2 regions of the Shewanella sp. SM101 genome follow, and region 2 is predicted to be linked to the other one. Evidence: riboswitches for the same ligand, from Rfam matches in the RefSeq annotation. Region 2 holds a riboswitch; the other holds the start of a gene.
The links. Region 2 has a riboswitch for cyclic di-GMP ahead of gbpA (N-acetylglucosamine-binding protein GbpA). Riboswitches for the same ligand answer to the same signal wherever they lie in the genome.
Positions count from the first base shown of each region.

Region 1 (15,968 bases), on a different contig from region 2:
AAAATACTGGTCAGGATCCCCGCCAGCAGACTCACTAAAAAGCCACCATTAATATGGGCAAATGCCCCTTTTATGCCCTGCGACTTGATTACGCCCCAAAGGGAAGGATTAATGCGTTTTACACTATCGAGCAAAGTATCGAGAATACCCGTAATAAACGCGATGGTGCCGCCCGAAACGCCAGGCACAACATCAGCAGCGCCCATGGCCATTCCCTTAAAATACGTCAGCAAATATTTCACTGTGAGTCCTTGTAGTTAAATCAACATGCCATTGCCGCTACACGACAAATTGGCCGCAATTATACGGTGTTACACTTAAAACCGCGAAATGAAGTTTACTTAATTAAGCCGACTGGTATTTGTTGTTATCCTAATGTTACACTCATCCGACCAGAGCAACCCAAGCTCAACTTGGAACAGGCTCAAGATAACAACACCCCTTTGCACCATTATTAAGGATGACCATGAGCCAGACAGACTCTTCTAGCACTGCAGAACAAAAACCTAATAAAGTGCTCGCGCTCTACCACAAAACTCGCCGTTATCCCTTCGGCCAAAAACTGTTTTCAATCATGGTTTCACGCATGGCGCCCTATTTCGGCACCATCAAACCACTGATCACTGAATTACGCCTTAATCATTGCGCCTGTTTAATTAAAAAACGCCATGCCGTTCATAATCATATAAAAACTGTGCATGTGATTGCGATTTGTAATGGTCTAGAAATGGCCATGGGCGTGATGGCCGAAGCCTCTATTCCAAAACATTTACGTTGGATACCTAAGGGCATGAGTTTGGATTATACGGCTAAAGCAGGCAGCGATATTTTATGTGTCGCCGAAGTGACCCCAGAGCAATGGACTCCCGGCGATATGCTGGTCCCCGTCACCGCCTACGACACCCAAGGAGTGGTTGTGGTGAAAGGACATATCAAATTGTGGATTTCAGAAAAACCGCAAAAATAAACGCTTTGAATCAAGACTTACACTTAATGTCAGCATTTAAAAAGGGAGCTTTGCTCCCTTTACTTTTTAACCTTCAGCCGTATTTCGCAAAAACATTCGGTGAACTGAATTGCGCGGCGCCTTGCTCGCTCACGTTTAAGTACGAACTGTTAGATACGAGCTTTTAAAATCCCAGCCCTATCGCAATATAGCTGCACCGTTATGCAAAATATTAAGCAAAATGGCTTGCAGTAAAACGCTCAATTAAACGGATAAAGTCGGCTTCAGCAAGCTTGGCACACTTTAAGGTTTGTTCATGGGATAACTGCACGTCCCCCAATCCTTCTGCCATATTGGTAATAGCGCACACAGCCAACACGGGCAAACCACAATGCGCCGCCGAAATCACCTCTGGCACCACGGACATTCCCACTACATCGCCACCGATGATTTGCATCATGCGGATTTCAGCCGCGGTTTCAAAACACGGGCCAGAGTAAGACACAAAGACCCCTTGATTCACTTCAATGCCTGCGGTTTTTGCGACACTTAAGGCTTCTGATCTCAGGTTTTTATCATAAGCATTGGCTAGGCTAAAAAAGCGTGGACCGTAGTTATCATCATTTGCGCCCGTCATGGGCGTACCCGGCATAGTATTAATGTGATCGCTGAAAATCACTAATGATCCCACGCCGATCCGCTCTGGCCGTAATGACCCCGCAGCGTTAGTCACGAGTAACAATTCACACCCTAAACGTTTGAAAGTACGCACAGGCGTCGTCATCACCTTCATGCTTTGGTGCTCGTAAAAATGCCCGCGGCCTTTCATGCACACTATATCGATGCCATGTAAGCTGCCGAGCACGAGCTCTCCCGAATGACCGACGACGGTACTCACAGGAAAGCCGTCTAACTCTTCATAGGGGATCACTACTTTGTTATCTAAATTATCGGCAAACGCGCCAAGCCCTGAGCCCAAAATCATAGCAGCACGGGGAGAGAAATTCGGTTTACGGGCTCGAATCGTCGCAAGGGCATTAATAACGGGATCATGGCTCATACAAGGTACCTCATAGCAAAGGAATGAAAGAGTAAACGACCCTCAGTATAAGCGGGCTTAGGGTTGCAAATAATCGCGATTAATCGCACTATTGTGCTGATAAAAATGACAATAACTGAAAATAATGAGCCTAAGATGAGCAAGATAAACGCACCTGAACTCGTCACCTTGAAGATGCTACGGTATTTCCATCGAGTGGCTGAAGTGAAAAACTTTACCGCTGCCGCCGAGCAACTGCATTTATCGAAATCTCCGCTGAGCGCACAAATCAAAGAGTTAGAATCGCTCCTTGGCGTTGACCTGTTAACCCGCAGCACTCGTCAGGTCGAACTCACGCCCTATGGCCAATTGTTAAGAGAGAAGTGCGAGCAAATATTCGAGCTGGTGAATACCTCATTGGAACAAGTGGCTCAGCTTGGGCGACTCGATAGAAACCATATTCGGATTGGCATCATGAGCTCGCTGTTTTGGATGGGATTTGGTGACATACTGAAAAGCTTTCGTAAGCAATGCCCTAATAATGAGCTGATATTTCAAGAGTTATCACCCGAAACTCAAAAAGTCGCCTTAGCACATCAAGAAATCGATTTTGGCCTAGTGCGCTACGCCGATACCTTAAATTTGCCGCACCTTCTCGCCGAAACCATCACCAGCGAACCTATGGTGTTAGCACTGGCAAGTAAGCATCCCTTAGCCAGACGCAAAAGCATCGACTTGAGTGAACTCAAAGATGAGCCTTTTACCTTACTCAGCCGTGCCAATTCTGCCTCTAGCGATTTAATTATCGCCAGCTGTCAGGCCGCAGAATTTATGCCGCAAGTAGTACAGGAAATGGTCGAGCCCAATAGCTTGATGGCCATCATCGCTGCCGATAACAGGGTATCCATAGTGCCGCAAAGCTATGCTTCACAACCTTGGCCTAGGGTAAAGTTTATTAAGTTAAAACAAACCATCTCCGCCGATATCTGCCTGATTTATCGGCCAGAAATGGCTTCGCTGCCAATTCTCGATAGCCTGAGGGACTTATTGAAGCAACAAATCAAAACCATTTAGATTGTCTCCCAAACGAGTGCTATGCTGAGTTCAATACTCAGGGTTCATATTTTAAGGATATCAAGATGGATGAATTTTTAGCTGCAGCCATTGAAGAAGCTAAGCAAGGACTCGCCGAGGGCGGCATCCCCATTGGTTCGGTATTAGTGATCGATGGCAAAATCGTCGGGCGCGGCCACAATAAACGGGTACAAAAAGGCAGTTCAGTACTGCATGCCGAAATGGATTGTCTCGAAAATGCCGGCCGATTTAGCGCCGCCGAGTACCAAAGGGCGACCTTGTATTCCACCCTATCGCCCTGCGATATGTGCAGCGGCGCAGTATTACTTTATGGCATACCAAAAGTCATCGTCGGTGAAAACGCTACCTTCCAAGGGCCAGAAGCCTATGTAAAATCCCGCGGCGTGGATGTTACTGTGGTCGATAATGCCGAGTGCAAACAATTGATGCAGGACTTTATCGCCAGTAATCCCACACTCTGGAACGAAGATATCGGCGAGTAATGGTTCGACAGTCTTCTCAATCCGTTTTTGCTTTTTTGTATTTCACTTTTTACGTTGGCGCTATTTCACTTTCTACCTTTCCTGTATTTTACTTTTTGTGTTGGCTGTATTTCATTGGGGGCTAGCGCCTGCTAGGCTAGCCCTCCCAAATTCCAGTGAAAAGTGAAACATGTCTACTAGCGAAAGGAACTCAGCTAACGTGTCAGCAAACTTACCTAAAGACCCTTGGTCAAGATCAGACTCCACGCAGCCTGTTGTAATGACGATACCCGCACAGCGTAATGCCAACCTAGATGCTATTCGCGGCTTAGCCGTGTTGGGGATATTTTTTATGAATATCTATTTTATGGGCATTACTTTTTTTGGCTATGCGCCCCATGAAACACAGCCGCTGTCGGATCACATTATCAAAGTGTTCAGTAACTTTTTCATCGAGGCACGCTTTATCAGTCTGTTTTCCATCTTGTTTGGTGTTGGGCTTTTTATTCAATATCAGCGATTTAGCGCCAAAGGCCTAGAAGCTTACCCACTACTGCGATCACGTTTAAAATGGTTAATTGTATTTGGCCTACTCCACGGCATTTTTATTTGGTCAGGTGATATTTTATTCACCTATGGCATCAGCGGATTTTTAGCTTTGTGTTACAAAGATTTAAGTGTTGAAGCCCTTAAGCGCAAAGCGAATATTTTTATTTTAAGCGCCTTAGTTATCATCACGCTGGTTAGCCTTACTGGAAGCGATGAACCTTTCACTCGAGAATCGAGTCTATTTGCAGAGCAATACAGTGCATGGACCTCTGGCTATGCCGACCAACTATTACTGCAATTGATGCAAGTTGGCTATATGGCACTGGTGATCCCTTTTACCATAATGTGGTTTACAGCTGGCTTGATGTTGCTCGGCATGGCCTTGTATCAACAGGGGACTTTTGAGCGGGGTTTTAGCAAATCGGTACTGGTAAAGTTAGTGCTGGCAAGCGTAACGCTATCACTGCTTGATACCATCTTAGGTTTAACGAAAAATACTATTCTCGTTGCGTTTTCAGATGTGTTAATCATGCTAAGTGCTATTCCTATAGCGCTGATTTACATCCACATTATAGTTAAGGTTTGCCAGAATAATCCTAATATACTGACTCCGCTGCAAAATGTTGGCAAACTCGCGTTTAGTCTCTATATTCTGCAATCCATCGTTGGCGTGTTAGTGTTTAGACACTTAGCTCCCGAATTGCTATTGAGCTTAGATAGATGGGGATACATGGCCATGGCGCTGGTTTATTCAGTAGTACAATTACTGTTAGCCAGCCTGTACTTACGCTATTTCAAGCAAGGGCCGCTGGAGAAACTGTGGCGCCACCTCACATTTAAAAAATACACGGCATCACAAGAACACAAGCAAGCTTAAAAACACTGACACGAGATTGATACCAGATAATGACGAACAAAAAAACTACCAAAACGGGCAACAGCGTTTCACCTCAAACCAATCGTTCTCAAAAGAGTCGAGCACAAAGCGGCCGCGCTCAAAAATCCAATACAGCCGCTTCAGGCTCAAGCCTTATGCCGCTGTTATTGGTGGTGATTTTTCTTGCTGGCTTAATCGGCGCAGCGCAGCAACATATGCTGCCAGTCGGGATTGCGGGCATGTACCTCACACTAAGCCTGCTCACCTTTATCGCCTATGCCATCGATAAATCCGCCGCTAAACGTAATAAATGGCGCACTAAAGAAAGCACATTACATCTGCTCGCCCTCATGGGCGGTTGGCCCGGCGCTCTATTTGCCCAAAACCTGTTAAGACACAAGTCCGTTAAAGCCTCATTTAGAAACGTCTTTTGGATCACCGTTGTCGCTAACTTAGCCGTGCTGGGTTATGGCATAAAAACCAGCGCCGTAGATATGTTTATCTAATGCTCTTATGTAAGGGCTTTTATATGAGGCGCCTTATCTAAGAATCGCTATCTAAGGGTGGTACTCTAAGCAGCATGAGTCGCGGCATCGATCAACTGCTCAACCACAGACAACGCCAACAGTGCTGACTGAGTGTCACCTTTTAATTGTGCCGACACTATCGCACCCTCTTTGAGTAAACCTATTGCTGCAACGAGAAATTGGGTCTTGGCTTCTGGCAAGCCCAATGCCGATACTTGCTGTTCAATTAAACTCGCCACTCGCAGTTTATGCAGGGCGCAGAGTTGGTGCACTGGATGACTCGGCTCAGTAAATTCGGCGCTGACATTGATAAAAAAACAGCCGCGAAACTCACACAGTTGCGGCACTCTTTGATTAAACCAATCATCGAGCGCGATAAATAACCCACCAATGCCCTCCCGTCCCGCTGGCAATGCGTTCACTCGCTCGCTAAGCCATTGATAAAATACCTCATCACGATAGCGAACCACGGCTTCAACTAACTCATCTTTACTGGCAAAGTGGTGGTACAGGGTCTTTTTGGCGATCGCCGATTCCTGCAAAATCTGGTTAATCCCCACCCCATGCACACTTTGAAAATAAAACAGTTTAAATGCGGTAGTGACCAATTGCTGCCGTTTATCCGATGGCGTACCTGTCTGAATCTCAGTGCCCTGCATCAACTCATTCCTCTTCTTTGGTAAACATTCGTTAGCAAATTTTAGCTAACAAATATGAGTACTATCTTCTCACGAGTAGACAAGTCAGTCTACCCGTGAGAACATTCACATAGGCAGACAAATCTGTCTACTTAGGTAACTAAATTAAGTTAATAGTGAAATCAAGAATGAACACGGAACACCACAGCATGTTAGCAGCGATGGTTTTCTGAGCATTCAAGTCCACAATTCATTATCAAAATAAGGGCTTAACACAAGCCATTAATAGGAGAGAAGATGCAAAGAATCAATCCACAGAATCTAAAGATGGCCTTGCTCGCAGGGTGTGGAGCCACGTTGTGTATCAGTAGTTTAGCGACGCTTGAACAGCTAACACCGCAAACCATTTGGTTGATGGCCCCCTTTGGTGCCACTATGGTGTTGTTGTTTGCCTTGCCAGAAAGTCCACTCGCTCAACCGAGAAACATTCTCTGCGGCCACTTACTCACGAGTTTGGTTGGACTGATCATTCTAAATACTTTAGGAGTCTCCCCGCTAGCCTTAGGGCTTGCGGTCGGATTAGGCATAGCGGTGATGATGCTAACCCATACTGTGCATCCACCAGCGGGAGCGAATCCTCTGGTCGTTATGCTCACGGCGCAGCACTGGGATTTTCTGTATATGCCCGTCGCCAGTGGTGTTGCGCTCATTCTGGCTTTTGGTTGGCTGTATCACAACTTAGTTTGTCGCCGGCAATACCCACAAAAGTGGTTTTAATCATTCATCGCCAATAAAAAAGGGCAATTTTAAATTGCCCTACACTTTCTCTAAAATACAAAATTGGCTGTCACTTTGCCTTTAGAACCAACTCAACGCGATACTGATAATCACGCCTGTGATCATCAATTGCATTAAACAAAAGCCCATAATATCCCGCGCTTTTAAGCCTGCAATCGCCAGCACGGGCAGTGCCCAGAAAGGTTGAATCAAGTTAGTCCACGCATCTCCCCAAGCAACGGCCATTGCGACCCGAGCGACATCAGCACCTAAAGCTTGTGCGGCGGGTAACATAATCGGCGCCTGCACGGCCCATTGGCCACCTCCCGATGGTACAAAAATATTCACAATTCCTGCACTGATAAAGCTCCAAAATGGCAGGCTCTCGGCGCTAGCGATGGCCACAAAACCTTCCGAAATACTTTGGGCTAAACCCGACTGCACCATCACAGCCATAATGCCCGCATAAAAGGGAAATTGGATAACAATACCTGCGCCGCCCTTAATGGCCTCATTCAAGCTGGTTAATAAACTGCGTGGTGTTTGATGTAAAAGGATGGCGAGGAACAGGAATAAGAAGTTCACTAAATTGAGGTTTAAGCTGCCGCCCTGCACCCAAAAGTAATAACCTAAGTATACAAGCCCAGCGCCACCGACGCTCCAGCCGAGTAAACAGCTATTTTCTAACTTATCCGCAGGACGGCTTTCAGGCTGACGCTCGCTCATATTTGCAGAGTTAAGCTCTAACGCCGAAGAATCAAGTTCAGCGTCTTTGTCATCAAGGGCGCTTGGGTCAACATAAACACTGTCCTTATCTTCAGGCAACATAAAGCGATTCACTAAGGGCATGACCACAAACAGAATTGCCACTAACAATAAATTATAACTCGCGAAAATGGTGTCACTGGTGGGGATGATACCGATTTGCGATTCAGAGAAATGCCCCGCCGTCGCTATGGTTAATGGGATCGAACCCGCAAGCCCACCATGCCAAACCACAAAGCCGGAATAGGCGCTGGCTACCAACAATCGATAATCCACTTTCACTTTACGAGCTAAGGCTTTGGCAAATAACGCGCCCACCACTAGCCCAAAACCCCAGTTAATCCAACTGGCGGCCAGTGACACCAAAGTCACTAAAATAATGGCTTGTGGTGCCGACTTAGCCAATCCAGCAATGGCATCGAGCAGCTTTTTAATCGGCGGCGAGCTTGCCAACATAAATCCTGCCACCAGCACTAACAGCATCTGCATCGAAAAACTTAACAGAGTCCAAAAGCCATCACCCCAATAATTGATGACTTCCAGCGGGGTTTTATGTTCGGCAACCACAGCAGCAATTAATACAACTAAGGTAAGTAAAAGCACGAAAATATAAGGATCGGGTAAATATCGGTCAACGAGTTTGACCAGAGGTTTTGCCGCTTTGTTTAACATAGACTTTCCTTGTTTATTATCTGAACTAAAACGTCAACACGCCCTAGTTCTTATTTGTTTTTATTGAATTTTTATTGAGCCTTAAGCCCACAGATTAAGCGATCTCTAAAACAGGATAAAGTCTTGAGGGAGTTTTTAACGGTTTGAACTGGTAGCACCAGATATCCCGCTCAACGCACACGCGAGTGCCGATAGCATCTGATGCTAAAAAACTGATAATATGGCAAAAATTAACTAAGGTGCTCTTTATATGAAAATGTTACTTGCCGTTGTGGTGATTGCTGGGGTGATTTTTTACTTCTTTACCTCGATGAACGGCCAAAAAGCCGCCCAAGAAAATATCCGTTTAGGCAATGAGTTTTTAACACAAAACAAAACCAAAGAAGGTGTGATCACCACAGCTTCAGGTTTGCAATATCAAGTATTAACTCAGGGCGATGGCACTGTTCATCCTAAAGCCAGCGATACAGTGACAGTCCATTACCATGGCACGAAAATTGACGGAATTGTGTTCGATAGTTCAATAGAGCGCGGCGAACCCATAGCGTTTCCACTTAATCGCGTAATTAAGGGGTGGACTGAAGGCTTACAGCTAATGACTGTAGGTGACAAATTCCGTTTTTATATTCCGAGTGAGCTTGCCTACGGGAACCGCAGCGCAGGTAAAATTAGTGGCGGGTCATTGCTAATATTTGATGTGGAACTGCTTAAGATAAACTAAATGTTTGTTCTATAGATGAAAGCCTCCAATCTCCACGGAGGCTTTTCCATTTTACTTAATAAGTTAATCCGAACGGATAATTTATCAATTTACCCTGTGCTATAAGTCACTTAGCTCTTATTCACTTCAAACAATTGTTGACACCTCTCGCCAATAGTTTAAACATAACCCTAATCCCCTCGATATTTTTAGACTTCAGCGGTAAAGGATTGCACATTGGCCATTCCCAGAGTATTCATCAGCTCCACCTGTTACGACTTAAAACACATCAGAGAAAATCTGAAATACTTTGTTAAAACTATAGGTTATGAGCCTGTTCTATCTGACGATGGCGATGTTTACTACAGTGTAGATGCGCATACACATGATGCTTGTCTTAGTGAAGTAGCCACTTGCCAATTGTTTATCTTGATCATTGGCGGCCGCTACGGTGGTGAACATAAAGACAAAGAAGGCTCTATCACCAACAATGAATATCGAGAAGCAGTCAAAAATAAGATCCCAATTTTCGCTTTAGTCGAGAGTGCAGTCTACTCAGACCATCACACCTATCTTTCAAACAAAAAAAGTAACCCTGATTTTTACGAAAAAATCGCATACACAAGTATCGATAACATCAAAATTTTTGGTTTCATCGATGAAGTAAGAAAAAACAGTCTTAACAATGCCTTAGTTGCATTCAATAATTTTTCTGATATGGAAAGTTACCTAAAAAAACAATGGGCTGGAATGATGTATGACTTGCTTGCAGAAAGAACAAGAAATGACCATGCCAAAACAACTAATAAGTTAATAGATGACCTTACTATTGCATCAAAAAAATCTGAAGAGTTAATCAAGATACTGCTTCGTTCAACCGATGCAGAGCATGCTGAGGAAATAATTAGTGAAGTTGAATTAAAAGCTTTAGCAGAAAGCTTTTTAGGGTGGATGTATGAGTATTTTGAGTCATGTCAGTTCATCATTACAAATGTTACTGAACTTCCAAATATCCAAGATTACGATAAATGGTATGAATATTTAGCGGCCACTGATGAATTTCACATTGAGGTCTTCAAAAAAGAAAATGGGATCTCTGCTTACCTACACTCTCACTCGTCGGCAAAAGCTAGGCGTATATACGAAGTTGTTGATGACACGCGCACACGCGTGATTGATCACAATATTCAAGAAGCATTCGAAGCTCTGAAAAAAGTGGATGAAACTACTAGGAAAAGCATTCTTGAACAACTTTTTATAATACTGTGAAAGCCAATTAATTAGTCGAAAAAGTATCATTCACCAAACTGTAGTTGCATTACAAACAGCACTTTGATTGACGGTACTGTGTTTGACAGTTCGGTTGATCGCGGCGAACCCATCGCATTTCCGCTTAATCGGGTGATTAAAGGTTGGACCGAGGGCGTACAACTTATGGTTGTTGGCGATAAAATGCGGTTTTTTATTCCCAGTGAACTCGCCTACGGTAACCGTAGCACGGGCAAGATTGGTGGTGGTTCTGTGTTAATTTTTGATGTGGAACTGCTTAAGATTGATTAAATCAGTCTTCAATGAGTCTGTCTTAACGCATTCGGCTGTATTCATAAAAAACCTAACGCTTAATAAAGAAAAAAGCCCTGAATCTTCGCAGGGCTTTATTTTTTAACCAATAATATCAAAATGTTGGATGATTACTGGCAGGTTGCCGCGCCAATATCAACCCATACTGCTGCAACACCCGGTACATCACCTTTAGTCCAGTAACTCGCCTTCCAAACACGACCGTTATAGCGAGTAGTTTGACCGCCGTTATACACCACACCCGCATCCCAACCGAGATCAACTTGGCTGAGTAGCTGCCATTGGTCTGCGGTGCGAGATGGCGTATTGCCCTGAGTCCAATACTTTGCTTTCCATACCAACTGACTATGACTCACAGTATTACCCGTGTTGTATACCACACTGGTTTGCCAAGCAGGATAGTTACCGGCATTGGGATCGGTTGCATCGCAACCACCACCGACCACTTTTGGCGTCACAGTCAGATTCGTCGATGCACTTGCATCTAAGGCACCATCGGAAACCAGCACGCTCAAACCATAGCGAGTCGCTTCGGTAACATTGGGGCCAGTAACGACTAACGTGGCACTATTTTGCCCGGTTGCCGACACGCCTGCGGGCACAGTCCAAGCGTAGGTTAAGGCATCACCATCTGCATCGGAGGCACTCGCTACTATACTGACGGTTTTACCCGCTTCCACTGTTGCAGTGGCAGCCACACTCACCACAGGTGCTTGATTAGGCGTATCAGCCTTGTTCCTCACCAGCACAGTATCGCTGGCAAATAGCCCTTCAGGATCGGTGACTTTAAGGCTAAAACCATAGGCGACATCGGTTTGGGTTGCTCCCAGTTGAATAGTCGCATTCGCCATATCTGCATTCGCGATGGCAACACTTGGCCCAGAGACTTGAGTCCAGAGATAGCTTAAGGCAGCGTTTTCAGGATCGCGCGAACCGCTACCATTGAGCGTCACATCGGCGGGACCTGTGACATTCACATCCACGCCAGCATTGGCAATGGGCGCTTTATTCACTGGCGGAGTGGTGCCTTCACCATGACCTAAACCTTCGTGCATGGCATTCAGAATGTCACCATTATCGGCATCAAGTTCCCACGCAAAAAGCCCACCAAGTTGATTAGAAAGCACATATTGCCCCTTGGCTTTAACTGAACGAGCATCATCGAAAGTGATTAAATCGCCAGTAGATGCCTTGAACAAAGATGGCGCCTCGGCCGTTTCGTCATAGCTGTAAGTCCAACCACTTCCCATGTAATCGTTCGCTATCTGACGATAATCCACCACACCAGCTTCCCAAGTACCTTTTACTTTGCCCGTTGCCGTCCCCGTGAAAGGATTATTACCACTGTAGCCATTCACACCTGTCCAGCCGCGGCCATACATAGCGGCACCGACCACAATTTTCCCTGGGGTCACACCTTGGCCTAACAGCGCATTAACGCCATTAGCTGTGGTGTAACGAGTATTAGGATCCCAACTCGCTTCATACAGATTGGTTTGATGGCCGAGTTCAGTATTAGTCCAACCACCATTAAAGTCGTAACTCATCAAGAAGATGTAATCCATGTACTGCTGAGCAGCCTGATAATCGACTTTTTGAATTTTATCGTCACCTGCGCTAATAGCAGAGGTCAGCTCATAGGTACGACCCGTTTCGGCGCTTAGTTCATCAAGCATTGCCCGCAGTTCACGCATCAGAGTCACATAGGTTTCACCGTCATTGGCATTACCTAAATTTGGGTTAGCGCCATTCCCCCCTGGAAATTCCCAGTCGATATCTACGCCATCGAAGAATTTCCATGTCTGTAGAAACTCTTTCACCGAAGCGACAAAGATATCGCGCTTGGTTTTATCACCGAAGAAAAAGAAGGGGTCCGAGAGGGTCCAACCACCGACCGAAGGTAAAATCTTCAAATCTGGATGTGCTTGCTTAAGTGCCATCAATTGACCGAAGTTACCTTTGTAAGGATCTGAATGCTCACTCACTCCCGCCTGCGGTATTTGAATCGCTGCCCAAGGATCGTGAATCGCAACTTTAAAATCACCACGACCACTACAGGCACGTTGCAACGCTTCGAAACTGCCTTCGATTTCTTTCAAGCTATCATTGATTCCATCACCACCACAAATTGGGGTAAAGCCATATAAAATATGGGTTAAGTTTTGCGCAGGTATCTTATCGACCGGGAATTTACGACCGTATACGCCCCATTCGACAAAGTAACCGCCCACCACTTTGCCTGATTTATTAGCATAGGGACGGTTGTTTTCTTTTAGGGGAGCATTGAGTGGCACTAAATGGCTGCCGTCGGTATCAGCCACGAGGATTTGTTTAGCATCACTCGCCGTACAGCCATCGCTGTTACACAGTTGTACTTGCATCTGATAACGGCCGCCCTTGTTCACCTTAAAGTTAGCGGTTCCCGACGCGCCAGATGGGCCTTCCCAAACTACATTGCCGTTGAGTAACACTTGGGCTCTATTGCCCACATCGCCACTCCAAAGGTTCCAACTAACGGAGACATCGGCGGCATCTTTCACCGTAACTAATTGATTGTAAGCGGTAGCCGCTTGATTCACTTCAATAATAGCGAACTTAGTTTCGCCCCAACCTAAAGTCGGTTTACCGGGCGTCGCTGCAAAAACGCTGGCACTGATGGTAGATGCCAGCGCTGATGCCACTAGCAAGGCTGATGTTGAAATTTGAGTCTTGAACATGAGATATCCCTATTGAATTTTTATATGAATCAATAAGGCAAACAAAGCGTAGACAGGAAACAGCACTCTCTTAAAACCATGCAAAACGACTGACAACTGCACGAAGAAAAACCTGTGGTATCCCCGCTATCATAGGTACAGACGAACCCTTAGACCGGTGGCTTTGCGTCCCAGTTTTTCAACTGGTTTGCCTTTTACACACAATGACAACGTTGTCATTGCAAATATCAGCATAAGCGTAAGCGCAATAAAATTGCAACAAAATATTATCAACTGTGTTATTGGCTAAAATCGTAAATAGAACTAGGCATCTGATAAGAAAGGAATTATGAAAATTAAACTATCGCTAATATTTACTTTGGGTAATGAGGATCATCTGAATACTTTAAGAATAAAAAAACAGGACTCGATATGCCAAAGGCATCATAAGTCCTGCTTTATATTTCACAATTTACGTCGCTTATGCAGCTAAACCTCAATCACTAAACATTCATGGCGCAAACCATTGTCGAGCAACATGATGATCCTTATGCGCGGGGCATTTATTATTCTTATGCACGGGGATAGTCCCTTGCGAGCATCACAGATAAACCGCGGCAAACCAAGGTTTCCATATCATCGACACGATTGATTTTCATCTCAGCTAAGGGCGCGCTCAATGCCATTTGCTTTAAGCTTTCGAGACAGCCTTTGTAGTAAGGAGCGCTATTCATCATACCGCCAGCGAGCCAAATTCGATTGGGATTAAATAAATTAACCGCCCACGCTAATCCCATGCCGAGATAACTGCCCGCGCGATATAAATCATCCTGAGTGGAGATTCTGCGGCTGCGCACTGAATCGCCACTGGCCAGTTGCTCTAAACTAAACTCGCCAGATTCGGTCATCACGCGACAAGGCCCCAACTCCCCCGCCACGCCCGTCGCTCCCGTAAAGACTTGTCCATTAAAGGCAATAGACATACCGATCCCAGTGCCGCACATGACCAATAACTCACAGGCATATTTAGCATCACAAGTCGCTTGCATACCCGCATCGATATCGTTGCAGATAAACTTAAGCTCACCTTGGGTTTTGACTGTATCGAAGCTCAATCCATTGAGTCCAGGTAAAGATTTACAAGAAACCAAACGATTATTTTGTACCAGTCCAGGTACGGCAATCGCTAGTTGGTAATGCTGTAAATCATAATCACGTTCAAACGCCGCAATTTGATTATTTAACTCTTCAATTTTAAAACCTTCACCTGTGGGGATTTTATATTGTTCTGTATGTCCCGCGAGCTGAAGTTCGAACAGGGCTTTGGTACCGCCCACATCTATTGTTAGTATTTGCATCGCTTACTCCACTGATACATGTGCCCCACTCTGACCCCGAGTGGAGATGGCAAATGTTAGCATAGGGTCCAAATGTTAGCGATTGAATAAAACTTAAGTTGCTAATTTGTAAGGAACAAGTCCTAATTAAAACATGACCAACCTTTTATTTAATTCACTTTTCATGCTCAAAATCACATAAATAAATTAACAACAAACCCCATAACCTCAAGCGTCTTACCTGCACAAATTCACGATTGTATACAAAATCCTTTATTCGCTACCCTTGCATCTAGCGCGCTAGACTTGCGATAATCCGAGCCGGTTAAAACTCAAATCAACATAAACCTACTCATCCTTAGTCGATCTTCGCCTACCGACTCGCATAGCATGCCAGTCTCTATTGGAGCCCATATGTCACAATCAATCGCTAACCGTCTCGGTGCTATTCGTAACGAATTAACATCTGCTAATCTCGATGCTTTTATTATTCCCCGTGCCGACGAATATCTGGGCGAATATGTGCCAGCACATAACGAACGTTTGTACTGGGCAACCAACTTTACCGGTTCGGCGGGTATGGCTATCGTATTGAAAGATAAAGCCGCAATATTTACCGATGGCCGCTATACGGTTCAAGTTCGTTTGCAAGTCGATGCCACACTTTTCAGTTATGAAAGCCTAACCGATACACCACAAATTGAGTGGTTATGTGACACGCTACCAGCGGGGTCTCGCGTTGGCTTCGATGCGCGCTTACACACCTTAGCTTGGTATGAAAATGCCAAAGCAACTTTAAATAAATCCCAAATCGAATTAGTTGCAGTTGAGCAAAACCCTATCGATTTGCATTGGCAGAATCGCCCAGCACAGTCGAACGCGCCTATCACTTTGTTTAGCAACGAGAGTGCAGGTAAAACCAGCCTGCAAAAACGCATTGAAATTGGTGCATTAGTAAAAAAAGCCGGTGGTGATGTCGCCTTAATCGCCGCCTTAGATTCTTTCTGCTGGCTACTCAATATTCGCGGCAATGATGTACCGCGCCTGCCCGTTGTACTCGGCAGTGCCCTGCTCCACGCCAATGGTGATATGCAGCTTTTCACCGATTTAAGCAAACTCCCAGAGGGCATTGAGGAGCATGTTGGCGCTGGCGTCAGCTTTAAAAGCGAGGCATCTCTTGCCGATACACTCGCCAGCATGCAGGATGTAAAACTACTGGCCGATCCGAATTCTGCAAACGCTTGGGCACAAAACATTGCCCGTGAGGCAGGAGCAAAATTGATAGCTGGAATCGATCCTGTCGCTTTA
Region 1 is NZ_JAKKRH010000002.1:151,623-167,590, reverse strand. It holds gene L5M38_RS01775 (DUF368 domain-containing protein) at 1-242, opposite strand, end outside; gene L5M38_RS01770 (hotdog fold domain-containing protein) at 467-967, shown strand; gene xapA (xanthosine phosphorylase) at 1,179-2,006, opposite strand; gene L5M38_RS01760 (LysR family transcriptional regulator) at 2,142-3,059, shown strand; gene L5M38_RS01755 (nucleoside deaminase) at 3,125-3,562, shown strand; gene L5M38_RS01750 (DUF418 domain-containing protein) at 3,762-4,967, shown strand; gene L5M38_RS01745 (DUF1294 domain-containing protein) at 4,997-5,473, shown strand; gene L5M38_RS01740 (TetR/AcrR family transcriptional regulator) at 5,539-6,153, opposite strand; gene L5M38_RS01735 (HPP family protein) at 6,430-6,909, shown strand; gene L5M38_RS01730 (short-chain fatty acid transporter) at 6,991-8,346, opposite strand; gene L5M38_RS01725 (FKBP-type peptidyl-prolyl cis-trans isomerase) at 8,597-9,067, shown strand; gene L5M38_RS01720 (DUF4062 domain-containing protein) at 9,284-10,315, shown strand; partial or broken gene L5M38_RS01715 (FKBP-type peptidyl-prolyl cis-trans isomerase) at 10,370-10,606, shown strand; gene L5M38_RS01710 (glycosyl hydrolase family 18 protein) at 10,738-13,344, opposite strand; cyclic di-GMP riboswitch class I at 13,458-13,546, opposite strand; gene L5M38_RS01705 (ROK family protein) at 13,896-14,681, opposite strand; gene L5M38_RS01700 (aminopeptidase P family protein) at 15,075-15,968, shown strand, end outside.
Region 1: linked by a shared signal. The riboswitch ahead of L5M38_RS01710 (glycosyl hydrolase family 18 protein) and the one ahead of gbpA (N-acetylglucosamine-binding protein GbpA) in region 2 are both predicted to bind cyclic di-GMP.

Region 2 (15,968 bases):
TTTTATGGGGATTTTAGATGCTTGAAACTGTTTTACATTTAAAAACAATAGATTGCTTATTAAGGTTTTATTAAAGTTATTTGACTTATCATTGCTATCACAACGCTGCACAAGCGAACTAAGTCAATACGTCCCCAAATGAGCCCTATTGATTAATGCCACTCATCATTTACGCTATTTATGCTGTCTTACCCACCAACAACTCAAACTAAATGGAGCAATAAATAGCCGGCTTACTCCATCACACCAGTCATCCGCTTAAATTTTACGCTATTCCATTCAGTTGAAATACACGCTAAATCAGATATAAACCCTCTAACTCAATCTAAATGAAAACAGGTAAAGTATTGATTAGTAATTAAAATAAAGACTAATTTTCATCTTATACAACCTATTAATAACCTAGCGATCACAACGGAAGTAAAAACATCTAGACGTCTAAATTGACAGGTTATCAGGGATCAAATATGCTTTGCCTCAAGTTGCTAGGATACGATGCCGAGGCAACACTGAATTTAAGCGAGTTTGACTGCCAAGGATCCTGCGGAAAAACCCTAAGCGAAAGAGAGATAACATTTGAGCAATCCAACAGCAGCACAGCACAGCCCGGCATCTTTTATTGCCCTGTTGCCATTATTTGTTTTCCTTGGTCTTTTCATTGGCGCGGGTGTGTATTTCCAAAGCCAAGGTGTCGACTTTGCCTTCTATCAATTACCCAGCGTTATCGCTATTTTACCTGCAATCATTCTGGCGTTGATTTTATCAAAACAGAAATTAAATCAATCGATTGATACCTTTATTGGCGGTATTGGTCACAGCAATATTATTGCTATGTGTTTAATTTACTTACTTGCAGGCGCCTTCGCTGCAGTCGCTAAAGCCACTGGCGGCGTCGATGCTACTGTTGCTCTTGGTTTATCGTTAATACCATCGAATCTGTTACTACCTGGTTTCTTCGTGATTGCCGCTTTTATCGCAACGGCCATGGGAACCTCTATGGGGACAATCGCGGCTGTCGCTCCCATCGCCCTAGGCGTAGCCGACCAAGCGCAAATCGACTATGCACTGATGGCGGGAGCCGTGATGTCTGGCGCCCTATTTGGTGACAACTTATCGATTATTTCCGATACCACAATTGCAGCTACGCGCACCCAAGGCTGTGATATGAAAGATAAATTTCGTGAAAATTTAATTTTCGCTATCCCCGCATCACTGCTAACTTTAATCGCCTTTGTATTTGCCGGACAAGGCCAAGCAGAATTAGCAACGCAGAATATCGATCTTATTAAGGTCATTCCTTATCTGACCATTTTGATCTTAGCTGTGGCAGGTCTGAACGTATTTGTGGTCTTAACCTTAGGTATCTTATTAGCGGGCGCAACCGGCCTGTTTACTATGGATTACGGTGTGATCCAATTCGGTAAAGATATTTATGCTGGCTTTAGCAATATGCAGGAGATTTTCATTCTGTCTATGCTAGTGGGTGGTTTAGCCGCACTCATGCAGCAGCAAGGTGGCCTTGCCTTTGTGAGTAAACAGATTGAAAAGCTGATCACTCGTTTCTCTAAGGCGCAAGGTGAAGCTTCATGCCGTGCAGCTGAGCTAGGTATGGCAAGTATAGTCGCAGTGACTAACTCTTGTGTGGCTAACAACACGGTTTCTATCGTGGTGACGGGTGATATTGCAAAAGACTTAGCAGAGAAGCATGGCGTGAGTCCAAAACGTGCCGCCAGCATACTCGATATTTTCGCCTGTATTATCCAAGGTTTGATCCCGTATGGTGCACAGGCACTCTTAATTGCTTCGACCTTTAGCATCACGCCATTAGCAGCGGTATCACACGCTTGGTACTGTATGATTTTAGCCGTAGTGGCTGTTGCGATTGTAATTTTCCGCAAACGACACTAAATGATATTTGAGTCGCATGAGTAGAATCTAACGTTTATGACAAGGGACGCACTAGGCGTTCCTTGTCATTTTAAAGCCCTCTTTTGACGAAAAAGCATTAGCTCGCTTGCCTTCATTAAACAATTCAGGCAAGTTACCGCATTCAATGTGGTCATATCCCGTCAGTATATTTTTAGTCCCCCATGAATCCTCTTTATCACCAAGAACCAAGTTATTACGATCTACATCGTCTCATTACATGGTTGATTGTAGGCGCAGCCTTTATTAGCGCTTCTGGAGTTTTAATTGCTATTTATGCTGAATATCAAAACGTTTGAGTTCAAGTCTTACAGATACGAGCTGATTTTTTAGGTAACTATATCAACTCACCCCTCGCTTATGTGTTTAATTTAAGCTTATTGGCTGCGGGGCTCTGCATACTCATTTCAATGACCGGGCTCTACTTACTAAAACTGGATACGTTCAGCCAATGCATAGCACTTACAGGTGCTTGGGTAGGAGTCTCTGTGATTTTGATGGGAATATTCCCCATTAATTTTTTGAGCATACACAGAATAGTTTCAACGAGTTATCTATTAAGCACCCTCATCTTACACAGCCTTGTGATTATAGCGGGGATAGTGCCTCGGTTTATTTGCCCAAAGCCACTGTTCTATTTGAGCCTGATCAGCTTTTGTAGTGCAGTGAGTTTAACCCTGCAATTAGATTGGACAATATTGGATTTCCCTCCCTGTGTGCCCCAAACACACTTTTGTACTGTTTCAGCCAATATGTGGCTCCAAACTAACTTGAGTATTATTTGGTGTTTAAGCCTAGCCTTTGCAATGCGGCGCCTATCAAAAATACTGTATCATCGCGCCCAAGAACGCCAAATACTTTAGGGTAATCCATGCGCTTAGCAAAATACCTCGCCCAGTGTGGCATAGGCTCACGCCGTGAAGCCTGCCGTTTGATTGAGGCTGGGCGCATCACACTCAATGGCGGTATCGCCCGCCACACAGATCCCATCTGTTTAGACGAGTCATTAAACTGCCTCGACCGTATTGAGTTTGATGGCAAACCTATCACTCAAACCGAAACGCTCGCCTATTGGGTATTTAACAAAGCTGTGGGCACGGATTGCCGTCTGCTTGAGCAGGATGAAACGAGCCTCATACACCTGCTTCCCAAAGCGCCAAGACTCTACCCCGTCGGCAGACTCGATAAAGATTCCCGCGGCCTGTTGCTGTTAACTAACGATGGTGAGCTGACCCATAAACTGATGCACCCCTGTTTTGCCCACAGCAAAACCTACCATGTGCGCCTCGATAGGCCATTCACTGATGATTTTGTTGAACAAATGGCCAGTGGAGTGCGTTATAAAGACCTGCAAACCCTGCCCTGCCAAGTCCACCGCCTCAGTTCGGACAGCTTTGAAATCGTGCTGACGCAAGGCTTAAATAGGCAAATTCGGCGTATGGCCAGCGCCTTACGCTATAAGGTTATCGACTTACAACGCGTCGAGCTAATGACGCTAAGGTTAGCGATAGAGGCGGAAGACTCTTGTACTGAAGCAGCATTAGCAGAGGGAGAAATGCGACCACTCACACTAGATGAAATTGCAACGCTAAAAGCCGCGCTGGCAATAATATAGGCGGTTGTATGCCTCACCCTAGCGGCACTCAGAGAAGTCTTGCGCTCTTTTCACATCAGTCTTTAGTATCACTGTAGCCACTTCGTACGATGTGCCTTACTGTTCTTAAAAAGTGGGAGCATTACCAAGTGTCGCACTATTTTGGTGATAAGACGTATTTGGCGATAAGAGGTAGACAACTCTTTCATTGCTAGAATCACATCCGTCTCATTTCTCTGCATATTTTACAATCCTACCTATACTTTTAATTCATATGAAGCGAATGGATTTGCCTTATGCTGAAAAAGTGCTTTTTTACCATAATGTTGCAGTTGACGATTGTGAATGCGATGGCGGAAGAAAACTCCCCGTATACCTGGTCGAATGCCCTTACACTGGAGTCTGTCACCAATCTTAAAGGAGGGATCGCAGAGGGAACACGCAATCTCGCAAATTTGGATTTAACCTTAGCGATCGATACGCAAGCTGCCAATTGGTCGAATAATGGCAACATCTTTATTTATGTCTTAGGTAATTATGGAAAGGCGCCCTCTGATTTGACTGGCGACTTACAAACCATTTCGAATATTCAAACCGATAATCATCTTAAACTCTATGAATTGTGGTATGAGCATAGTTTTGCAAATGGCGCGGTAAATTTATTGGCAGGCCTGCATGATTACAACTCAACCTTTTACACACTTGAATCTGCGGGACTATTAACAACGTCATCTTTTGGTATTGGTCCAGAAGTCGCTCAAGTAGGCCCTTCCATTTTTGCGACAACCGCGGTAGGAGTTCAACTAACACTTGTTGGTGAACATCAATATCTCTTACTTGCGACATACGATGGCATTCCCGGCGATCCTGAGCATCCGCATGGTACTCACATTAAATTTAAACAATCTGATGGTTTATTCAATGCCATTGAATGGGGAATAAAAAATGAACATTCCTATAAATTTGCCATCGGTGCATGGCACCATTCTGCAGAAATAGAAAATCCCGTTGACGAGAATATCAGTGATTCAAATAGCGGTTTTTATTTAATTGGCGAAAAGAATATTAACGATAGATTGACCGCTTTTTTCCAATATGGACGAGCTGATGCCAGTAAAAATCAATTAGCATCCTATCTAGGTATCGGGTTCACTCTAAATAATATTTGGTTTGAAGAAGATACCATTGGTTTAGCCTATGCTTCTACTCAAAATAGTTCGCCATTCTTACGCGTAAATACTGATTTACTCTTCAATGAGAATATTTTAGAGCTGAGTTATTTATGTCCAGTCACATCTTCAGTGAGTATGCAAGCCAGTTTGTACGGTATTGATAATCCAAGTATGTCATCAGTGCTAGATAACGCATTAGCATTTGGAGTGCGAGCTTATATTGAATTTTGAGCTAATAAATTAATCGTAGATGACGCTGTAAAATTAAAGTTTGTGGATCTATTAAGGATTTTAGGGACAGCATATGAATATTAAACAATCAATTATCGCGGGTTTAGTGGCATTTTTAATATCTATCGGTATTAATACCTATGTGGGTTACTCAGCGACAGTACAAATGTCAAACATGCTAACCTACATCACAGGTCCGGCTTGGAATACGGCCGATGGTGCCATGGAGGGGCAGATAGAGCTTGAAAAACAAATTATTGTTATTAACCGTTTACAACAAAAACAAATTGATCCAGCCGCAGCTCGAACTGAAATGGATGCCGCCATTGAAGCCGCAGAAGAAGCCTTAGGGCGAATGAAATCACAAAACTTGATAGAGCCTCAGCAAGTTAACTCATTAAACCATCGTTTAGAGAGTTTTAATCATATCCGCGAAGTCATATTTTCAGCCTTGCAAAGCGGAGATGTACCAGAAAATGATATTAAACAATTTAATCAACAAATAAGTGAACTGTTAGCATTTATAACCAGTTTAGAGGAAGCTGCTGATAGTAAGGTAGAGGGGGAATCTAGCCAAATTGATTCCATTGTTACCAGTGCAAACACAAAGTTAATATTAGGTTTTATCGCCTCAGTGCTTGTCGCTGTATTTGTGTATTTCATGGCGATCAAATTAATATTGACCCCGATAGCGGTAGTAACGGATAAGTTGGCTGATTTAAGCATAGGGTCTGGCGATTTAACAGTGCGATTACCCAATGCCAATGCAGAAACTGAAGTTGGACGCTTAGCTGACGCATTTAATGGGTTTATACAAAAATTACAAGCCTTGATTAGTAAAGTCCAACTCAGTAATCACTCTCTCATCACCGCTAGCACGCAAATAAGCCAGTCCATTACCACAAGTTCACAGGTTGCTGGCGCACAGTTACAAGAAATAACTCAAGTTGCAGATGCAGTAGAAAAAATTTCTCACTCCCTCAATCAAGTAGGTGACTCCGCTGAGGGTGCAAATAAAGCCTCTGAACAAGCAGTCTCAAGCACTTATACAGGTAATCAGATTGTCGTTTTGGCTCAACAAGGAGTCGCTCTCGTTGCCAGTGAGGTAGATAAAGCCTCACAAGTCATTTCAAGTTTGGTTGCCGACAGTCAAAATATCAGCGCCATGTTAGATGTTATTCGAAGTATCGCAGAGCAAACCAACTTGCTAGCACTCAATGCAGCTATTGAAGCCGCGCGTGCAGGAGAAACTGGGCGCGGTTTTGCCGTAGTCGCGGACGAAGTTCGCAACCTTGCATCGAGGACACAGGAATCCACCAAATCCATTGAAATCATCATCACGAATTTATCTTCCGGTTCAGCTAAAGCTGTAGATGTAATGAATAGTGCACAGAAGCAAGCGTTAATGATAAAAGAACGGATCGGAGAAACTTCTGATGCGTTTGCAGATATCATCCGCGTTGTTGATCAAATAAAAATCATGAATGGAGATATTGCCCGCGCTTCAGAAGATGAAAAACAAGAGATGGCACATATAACTTACAGCATTTCAAATATTCTAAAACAAGCCAAAATAAATCAGCAAGCGGGAGAGTTAGCACAAACATCACAGCAACATCTGGAAGAACAAGTGGAGATGATTGAGGGGTTACTAAAGCAATTTAGAACCTAAAGTTACTGCGCTCTAGGAATAAAAAATAGCGATAAACATTATGAGTCTATCGCTATTTTATTGTCTTGTAATTCCTGCGTGCTAATCGAACAAAAACACGCTTAAATGCAGCTCATCTAAATCGTCCTAAGCCACAGTATTCAAGATGCGGCAATGGATTACTTAACGATTTCCATCTCAGCTAATAAATTGTCGGCATGATCTAAATACTTCATTACCCACAGCATATAACGGCTGTCGACATGAATAGAACGGTTAATCTCGTTATCAAATGCCCAACCGCCGATAATGCTTTCATACACACCGTCGAACAATAGGCCGACGAGTTCAGCGCGGCCGTTTAAGGTCGGTGAGCCAGAATTTCCGCCAGTAGTATCTAAAGTTGATAAAAAGTTTACTGGTACAGAATCTATTGATTTCATATAGAAATCACCATATTGCTTCTGCTTAATCAGCTCTAACTCTTTCTTTGGTGCATCGAATGGGTCAACACCTGTGTCCTTTTGCACTATGCCTTCAAGGCGAGTGAATGGCACAGCCACTAAACCGTCTTTTGGCGAGTAGCCTTTCACATGACCAACCGTGACACGTAAGCTTGAGTTAGCATCAGCATACACTGGCTTACCTTGCTCTAGGTTGTAAGCAATAATGGCATCCATATATTGCGGACGCACCTTCATTAGTTCACCCGCTAATTCTTTTTCTTTCTTTTCTTCAGCCATATCTGTGTCATACATAGCGACAGCGAATTGAATGAAAGGATCTTTAGAGGCTTTAAAATCGGCAACGGATTTATCCATCCACGCTAGGCGAACATCTTTCTTACCTAACTCAGTTTTGGCGTACATTTTATCTAAGGTTTTCGAAAGCTTAGCTTCACTAAACTTTTTATCGATACCAAAGGATTTATCCAATGCGGGTAGGCGCTGATCTTCTGGCAGTGCGGCGTAGCGTTTTAGCATGTCGAGCAATACCGCTTTATCAACGCTTGGCGCATAACGACGATCAATACGCTCCATGCTCGCTTTGAGGCGAGTCATATCACGATCTTGGAAGCCTGGTTCACGCTGCATATCTGGCAGTTGTTTCTCATTCGCGAGGCGATATAAGCTGCGCGCCGTCGGCAACATAGTCGTACTGCCTATGTAGCTTAAGATCATGTCACGCTCTTGATGCGTTTTGCCTTTGGCAATCAAGGCATCTAATTCCGCTAAGGTTTTACCGTATTTCGCTTCACGACTGCTGTCTTTGGCTATCCATGCCGCAAGCTTAGCTTCGAGGGCTTTACGATCAGCCAACATGGTTGATTTACCGTAAAACTCGATCATAGAAGTGAAGTTTTTCGCATAATTTGCAAGGCCAGCAATTTGACTCTCGTACTTAATACGCTCGTCGCTGCCCTCTGGCGCGGTTTCTTTAATGATCTCTATAAAGCGTTCACGCAGCATTTTGCCTTCGGGATAAGCCCACTCAAACTCATTTTGAACTTCAGTAGCTGTGCGATATCTGTTGGTGCGACCTGGGTAGCCTGCAACCATCACAAAATCACCCTCACTCACCCCTTTAGCCGATACTTTTAAGAAACTTTTTGGCTCATAAGGCACGTTGTCAGCACTAAATTCTGCGGGTTTACCTGCTTTAGATACATAAGCACGGTAGAAAGAAAAATCGCCTGTGTGACGTGGCCACATCCAGTTGTCTACGTCGCCGCCGTATTTACCCACGCTCGCGGCTGGGTTATAGACTAAACGCACATCACGGATTTCCAATTGCTTAACCAGATAATATTCGAGACCACCGTGAAAGCTATACACTTGGCAACGGTAACCATCTTCTTTTTCACATTCAGCAACTAACGCTTTTTCTTGGCTTTCAACGCCTTGATAGAAGGCGCTGCCCACTTTACCTTCAAGCCCGTTTTTAACTCGCTCAGTGACATTAGTTACATCTTCAGTCACATAGACACGTGAGCCAGGGGTCGCAGGTAATTCATCGGCGAAGGTCTTAGCTAAAAAACCATCCTGCAGCAGATTTTTCTCAGGAGTGGAATTGTATTGAATTGCCCCATAGGCACAGTGATGATTAGTCACGACGAGGCCCTTTGGCGATACAAATGATGCAGTGCAACCGCCAAGGCTTATCACGGCATTCATCGGGAATTCGGTGAGTTTAGAAATCGATTTTGCATCAATTTCAAGGCCTTTTGCTTTTAGCTCATCAGCCATTGCAGGCAGTTGATGGGGCTGCCACATACCTTCGTCAGCCTGTGCGCCAAAACTAGCGGCCACGGCAACTGTGAGTAACCATTTTTTCATTGTGTTAAGTCCGTTTGATGTGAATGAAGCCACGCGCAAGCTGGGCCATTTTCTCGTTTTAATAGCGTTGTTTTAATTTTAAATAACTGTGCTAAAACCCAGCATCACTCGCTTTAAAACCTAAAAAGCAAAAAGTCAGGCCGGGGCCTGACTTTATCACATGCGACACTCTCTATAACAGACTCTGAAAAACTCGCTTACAAAGCAAATACATTAATAAGCATTATTGGTTTAAGTCTACTCAATTTCAGCCTTTCATGTTCTTAATTTTGAACTAGAGATTAGATAACAATAATTATAATAAAATTGAATAATTCTCTGACTTGCTCAAAAACACCTCCCACAAATAACTGAGCACCAATAATAATGGCCCCCAAGATACCGGCAAGACCGAGCGCAAATGTGCCGCCTACAACTTGATATCCTTGAGGCTGTATTTGACGCTGACGCAGTGCCATAACAATTGGCAAAAAGATGATCATCACGACCAATGGTACGGCCGCAAATCCCAGTACCGCCACAAAGCCTTCAGGCAAATACAAGGCACACAAAACAGGCGGAATAAAGGTCAGTAACCAAGTTTGAATACGGCCGGCAAACGTTTCTTTAGCGCGAGTTAATTCGGCGATAAAGTCATATAAACTTAAGGTCACACCGAGGAATGAGGTCACTAAGGCTAAATCAGCGAATAATGAAATACATTTGCTGATCCAAGGTGTATGAGCAATATCCTGCAATGCCGTGACGAGTGAAGGTAGTGAACCTTCAAAACTATTCACCTCATATCCGCCGACAGTGCCTAAAGTCACCAATAACCACAGAACATAACAAGCAAGTGGGATCGTCGAGCCGATTAACAACACTTTACGCAGTGATACCGCATCGCCATCGAGATAACGCACTAAAGTGGCGATACAGACGTGGAAACCAAACGAAGTAAACACTACGGGAATTGCCGCCATCCAATTGCTGGTCATAGACTCGGCAATCGCGCCCGTTGCCATGCTAGCAATACTGACTTCGGGCAATAAAAATAATACCACCACCACGAGCAATAGAATCATTAACGAAAATAGGAAACGTGAAACTTTATCGACCCAAGCAACACCTAGCGCCGCAAAGCCACCGAGCACCAGTGTAAATAACAACACTGCGACTTGATTATCGAGCACGATATCGAACATGTTCTTCGCTTTAAGCACTAATAACGAAGAGCCGCCAGTGAGATAAGCCGCGGTCAAGGCAAATAATAAACTCAGGAAAGAAGCACCTTGAATTATTTGACCTTTTTTACCCAGTAACTTACCCGTAATAGCATGCACGTTATCCCCCACGCCAGTACGTAAGTTAATTTCGAGCATAAGTAATGAGGTATAGGCGGACACGCCCCAAATAACGACGAGTAACACTAAAGCAGGGATAATACCTAAAGCCGCTGTGGCTAAAGGTAACGCTAACATACCTGCGCCAATGGCCGTCCCGGCAACGATGGCGATCGAGCCTAACATTTTTGAATTCACACAATAGTCCTGTTCAATAATTAATTATTATTTTATTTGAGTAAGATTTGAACCGATAAAGCCTTGCGTCTTAAATCGAAATAAGCGACACATCACTTAAAGCATCCAATCAGATCTCGACCTAGCAGATCAATTGGCCCCAATAGCTTTTGAATGTTTCAACCCAGTAGCCATTGAGGCTAACTAAATCGATTATTGAAAAATGGCATGACTTTCAATTGTGATAGCCCAAATTAATGTACCGATATAAGCATCGATTAAATAGATAGTTTGGGACATTAACAGAGCCAAACCCAGTGGGCAAGCCAGTTGTGAACAAAGAAGGGTAGCAAACGGTACGGTAACAACTTAATAGCGCTGTGATAAACGAAAATATACAAGCCAACAAAATCGCTACCTTTGTTGAGAATACCTGTAATCTTGTATTAGGCTCGAATCAAAATAAAGCCGGTCCTTTTCCATCCGATGCAGACAAAAAGGGCTTAAACACACGGATATGTTTAAGCCCAATGACACCTTTTTGAAGCTAGGTTAGCTCAAAAAGTTAATTTACAGCTCAGTCCACGCCATAACCCAAGAAGCGCCAACACCTGGCTCAAATCCTGTGGCAGAAGCCGACCACTGCACGCAATAGCCGCTATAAGGGAATGGCTTACATTGATACACTTTGCCATTTTTAGGCTGTAACACTGTAGTACCTGCAACGTAACCTTTCACGCCTGCTGGGAATACAAAATCAGCTTCTGGTGCAGGAGCTTGATCCTTTAAGAAGAGATCAAAGTTCTGCTGAATAACATCACCTTGTTTAGGCTCAGCTTTTACCTGCAAATGATAATGCCCAGCTTTAGGCTCAACGACGTCTAACACTAAGCTCGCGCTGGTATTGTTAACAGTTTGGCTCACAAAACCTGCCGCTGTGCCATCATGGCTAAACAAATACGCTGACACTAGCATCTCGGCGTTACTGGTCACATCAAAGCTGACCTTCGCCGCACCATCGATAATTTGATAATCGTCGGCAAGTGAAGTGACTTCTAAGCTGTTGCCCGGAGCAGGAGCTAAATCAAATCCTACTTCGACACGCTCAATACCTGAGTTTTTCGCTGTAAAAATGTCGTTTTTGCCATACACAGGCTCAATCACACCCGATGCATTTTTTTGTCCCGCTTTTAACTGGGACTGCTGGGCATTAATCGCGCTCGCTAATAGGAAAGGCCAATTTTGTTTATCACCTTGAGTCGCATCGCTAATGGTAATGACTGTTTGCTTAGCCGCTTGCTCACCATTGGCGTCAAACACCCGGGTCATCACTTTATCGCCTGCTTTTAGATTGAGTGACGGATTGATATCCCCCACATCTTGCCATTCACTCGGCACAACAGGACCCGAGCCCAAGTTCACATCGATAGCATTGTAGAAACTATTCGTCGTATCTCCCACTTCCCACACGGCCAAGATCACTTGATAACCACTGCGACCTTCTGGCACGTAGCAGTCATGGGTCACTAACTTAGGCGGCTGTTCCATACCACCATCAACTACGCAAAAGGGGGCTAAGTCAAAGCTCGCTCGGCTCAAAGCTTGGTTTGGGTTCCAATCTTGGCGAGTTAAATAGTAACGCCAATTACGGGTGACATGGTTTGCTGTGAACTGCCAACTGAACTTATTCCAGCCCGCTTTAATATCCGTCTTTGCCCAACGGCTCGGACTTTGTTCATCCAAAGGTGAAAAAGCACCATTGCCAGCACTCGCCAGTTTGCCATCAGCAGGACCTGATTCAGGAAAACCCGATGGCCCCTCAACACTTTGCGGCTCCCATTGCACCGCGCCACAATTGGCATTTTTACCTGTTTTACAGGCATATGAACGCGATTCAGGTGCCACAACATAACCGTGCGCCTGCGCAGAGATACTCACAAACGCATTCGTCGCCATTACTGCCGCGGCCAATAAACTCAATTTAGAAATAGGGGAAAAAACAGTAGGATTTGCCACTTTAATGCACTCCATTGATTGCCTATCATCCTAAACATAATGATAGGCTTAGATATAAAAGTGGTATTTGGGCAAACAACAGCATTAAACAGCAGTCGTTTATCTTTCACAGAAATCGAATTCTGCGGCAACTCCGCTATCTTAGTTCACTAAAAAATCCATTTACAACCTTAGACCGGAAGCTTTGCGTCCTAACTTTTCAATTAGTTTGCCAAATACAGTCGTTATCATTGAGTCACTACGAGTTAACAGTATGTAACCAAGTAGAAATGACTTGGCTAAATTAGCAACAAAAGACAACGTTGTCAAAAAATAATTCATTTATATTCATTAAGTTACAGAATGTGGATCGGTATTTTTCTGACACCCGTCAAACATTTATCAGCACCTACTGTTATAAACTCGTGCTTGAAACTAAATCTTACCTAGGTATAATGCCCACCTCGCTTCGGGGGAGTAGCTAACTGGATTTCGAGCCATCGTCATCTAGGGTGAACATCAACATACTTGGCAACATGCCATGGTGTTCACAGCAAATCATAGATTTGCCCAGCAAGACCTGAGCACAATGACTGCACCTAGGGGTGGACGGTTTATTGTGCTTATGTCATAACCACCCCTAAAGGATCACACTTGGAAGCCCTACTTGCCTCAACCTTTACGGTTGCTATCGCCGAAATTGGTGATAAAACTCAATTACTTGCACTAATCCTCGCAGCAAGATTTAAAAATAAAACCGCCATTATTCTAGGTATTTTGCTGTCGACATTATTTAACCATTTTGCCGCAGCTTGGATTGGCCAATGGGCGATTAACTGGGTAAGCCCAGATCTGGCACGTTATTTAGTGGCTGCGTCCTTCTTTGCAATCGCTCTTTGGGTGTTAATCCCCGATAAAGTCGATGCAGAAGAGAGCCGTTTCTATAAAATGGGCCCCTTTCTCGCCACTTTTATCCTGTTTTTTATCGCCGAAATGGGGGATAAAACACAAATCGCAACTGTGGTATTAGCCGCAAAATACGATTCATTAACTATGGTGGTTGCAGGCACAACCTTAGGCATGCTGCTTGCTAACGTACCCGTAGTAATCGCAGGCCACTTCAGCGCCGAAAAATTACCTATGTTGTGGATACACCGTGGCTGCGCCGTATTGTTCGCACTCTTAGGCGTAGCAACACTGTTCTTCTAAGAATCGAGGCTGGGGTTTTGCTGCAGAATAAAATCTCTTCACGCAATATTTTATTCTTTTAAACCTAACCGTTTTGCAAGTCGGTGCAAATTACCTGTATCGATTTGCAATATTCTTGCACACGCAGCCCAATTTTGTTGATTCGCGGCTAAAACTTGACGAATAAGTTGACGCTGATATCTCTCAGTCGCAGCCTTAAGCCCCAGCATAACACTGGAATTATCTTGCGATTGTCCCTCACGACAGGCCGACTCAGACCTAAATGCTAATTCACTGGCTGGCGTTGCGGCATCTGATGGCCTATCTTCGTCGACTGTTTTGTGTGCTTGATTCATCAAAGAATCGAGCTGAAAATGTTTATTACTTAAGCTGATGTAAGCCGTTTTTAGCTCGGCTTTCGCCAACACCGCAGCCCTGTGTATCGAATGCTCTAGCTCACGCACATTACCCGGCCACGTGTATTGCTCTAATAACTGCTGTGCTGCGGGTGTGATATTGATATGGGTGAGTCCTAACTTCGCTTTACAACGTTCAAGAAAAAAACCTGTCAGCATGACAATATCTTGCCCACGCTCTCTTAATGGTGCTACGTGGATAGGAAACACGCTCAACCTATGGTAAAGGTCGAAACGAAAACGCCCTTCCGTTGCCTCTTGGTGCAAAATTCGATTAGTGGCGGCAATAATCCGAGTATTAACTTTTAGGCTCTTATCACTGCCCACTCGCTGTAATTCACCGTATTGTAAAACCCTCAATAACTTAGCTTGCAGCCCCAAGGGAAGCTCCCCGATTTCATCTAAAAACAAGGTCCCCTTGTCAGCGAGTTCAAACTTGCCTTGCCTATGACTGATTGCCCCCGTAAATGCCCCTTTTACATGCCCAAATAACTCGCTTTCGGCGACGGACTCAGGCAATGCAGCGCAGTTCAAATAGATAAGTGATTTATCGGCTCTGGTCGATTGATTATGTATCGCCGCGGCCACTAACTCCTTACCCACGCCAGTTTCGCCGGTAATTAATACCGATAAGTCAGTGCCTGCCACGGCACTTATCTGCTGCTTTAGCGATTGGATCTGTGTGGATTGCCCTATGATCTCCTGCTGACTAGCAGGACGATTGAGCACCTCAGTGCCATTGGAAACTTCAACAACTTGGGATTCTAGCTGTTGCATCAATAACGCAGTATTAAGACTGGCTGCGGCCAGTGCGCTGATCACACGCAACTCGCTATCACTAAAACCATCAAACTGATGAGGGTTGAAACCATCAATGGTGAGCGCCCCAATTAAGCGATCGTTCGCGATTAGTGGTAAACCAATGCAAGCATGTACATGTAAGTTCGCACTATGATGTGGAATTAAACCATCATACGGATCAGGAAGTTCACTGTCGGCCGGGAAACGAACCACATCGCCAGCACGGGCGATAGCCTCTAATCTCGGATGTTCACTAATTTGAAAGCGCCGCCCTAACACTTCGGCAAAGAGCCCATCTATCGCCAAGGGGACAAATTGCTGCTCCCGAAATGCCAATAATGCCGCAGCATCACAATTGACACGCCGCCTGACCACTGCCAACAAACGCTCAAACCTGTCTTGCGTCGACACGCCGACAGTCAAATCTAAGGCTAACTGAGTTAAATCAGCATGGGCACTCATAGCACATCCACAGTCAAATAAAGTCATATTGACAATAGTGTAATGTCAATTTGACCAATATCAAATTGTCATTATGACACCAGTAAGTAATTTCAAATGTTGAAATACATTAATACAAATAAAAATCAACACCTTAGAATGTTGGCATAGTGAGTGCAATAAGAGATTTAACTAAATAAGCAAGATTTACGTAGCGCATTCATTATTAATTATCACAGGTGTATTTATGACTATTCATGTAAAAAACAATATCCACTGGGTGGGTCAACGCGATTGGGAAGTGCAAGATTTTCATGGTACTGAGTACAAGATAACTAAAGGCACAAGCTACAATAGCTACCTTATCCGTGAAGAAAAAACCGTGTTAATAGATACAGTTGATCATCGGTTTAGCCAGCAATTCTTACAAAATCTTGAAGCTGAAATTAATTTAACCGACATAGACTATATTGTGATGAACCATGCAGAGGAAGACCACTCAGGCGCCCTGACTGCATTAATGGCCAAAATTCCTAACACTCCAATTTACTGCAGTGAAAATGCGGTCGACTCCATTGTAGGACATCACCACCACCCAGAATGGAATTTCATTACCGTAAAGACAGGGGATAGTTTAGCGATAGGCAATGGTAAGCAACTGATATTTATCGAAGCACCTATGTTGCATTGGCCAGATAGCATGATGACATACCTCACC
Region 2 is NZ_JAKKRH010000006.1:127,428-143,395, forward strand. It holds gene L5M38_RS05165 (Na+/H+ antiporter NhaC family protein) at 577-1,908, shown strand; gene L5M38_RS05170 (23S rRNA pseudouridine(2604) synthase RluF) at 2,798-3,541, shown strand; gene L5M38_RS05175 (carbohydrate porin) at 3,817-4,923, shown strand; gene L5M38_RS05180 (methyl-accepting chemotaxis protein) at 4,997-6,595, shown strand; gene L5M38_RS05185 (S46 family peptidase) at 6,754-8,910, opposite strand; gene L5M38_RS05190 (aromatic amino acid transport family protein) at 9,192-10,418, opposite strand; gene gbpA (N-acetylglucosamine-binding protein GbpA) at 10,980-12,425, opposite strand; cyclic di-GMP riboswitch class I at 12,549-12,648, opposite strand; gene L5M38_RS05200 (TMEM165/GDT1 family protein) at 13,059-13,613, shown strand; gene norR (nitric oxide reductase transcriptional regulator NorR) at 13,664-15,271, opposite strand; gene norV (anaerobic nitric oxide reductase flavorubredoxin) at 15,498-15,968, shown strand, end outside.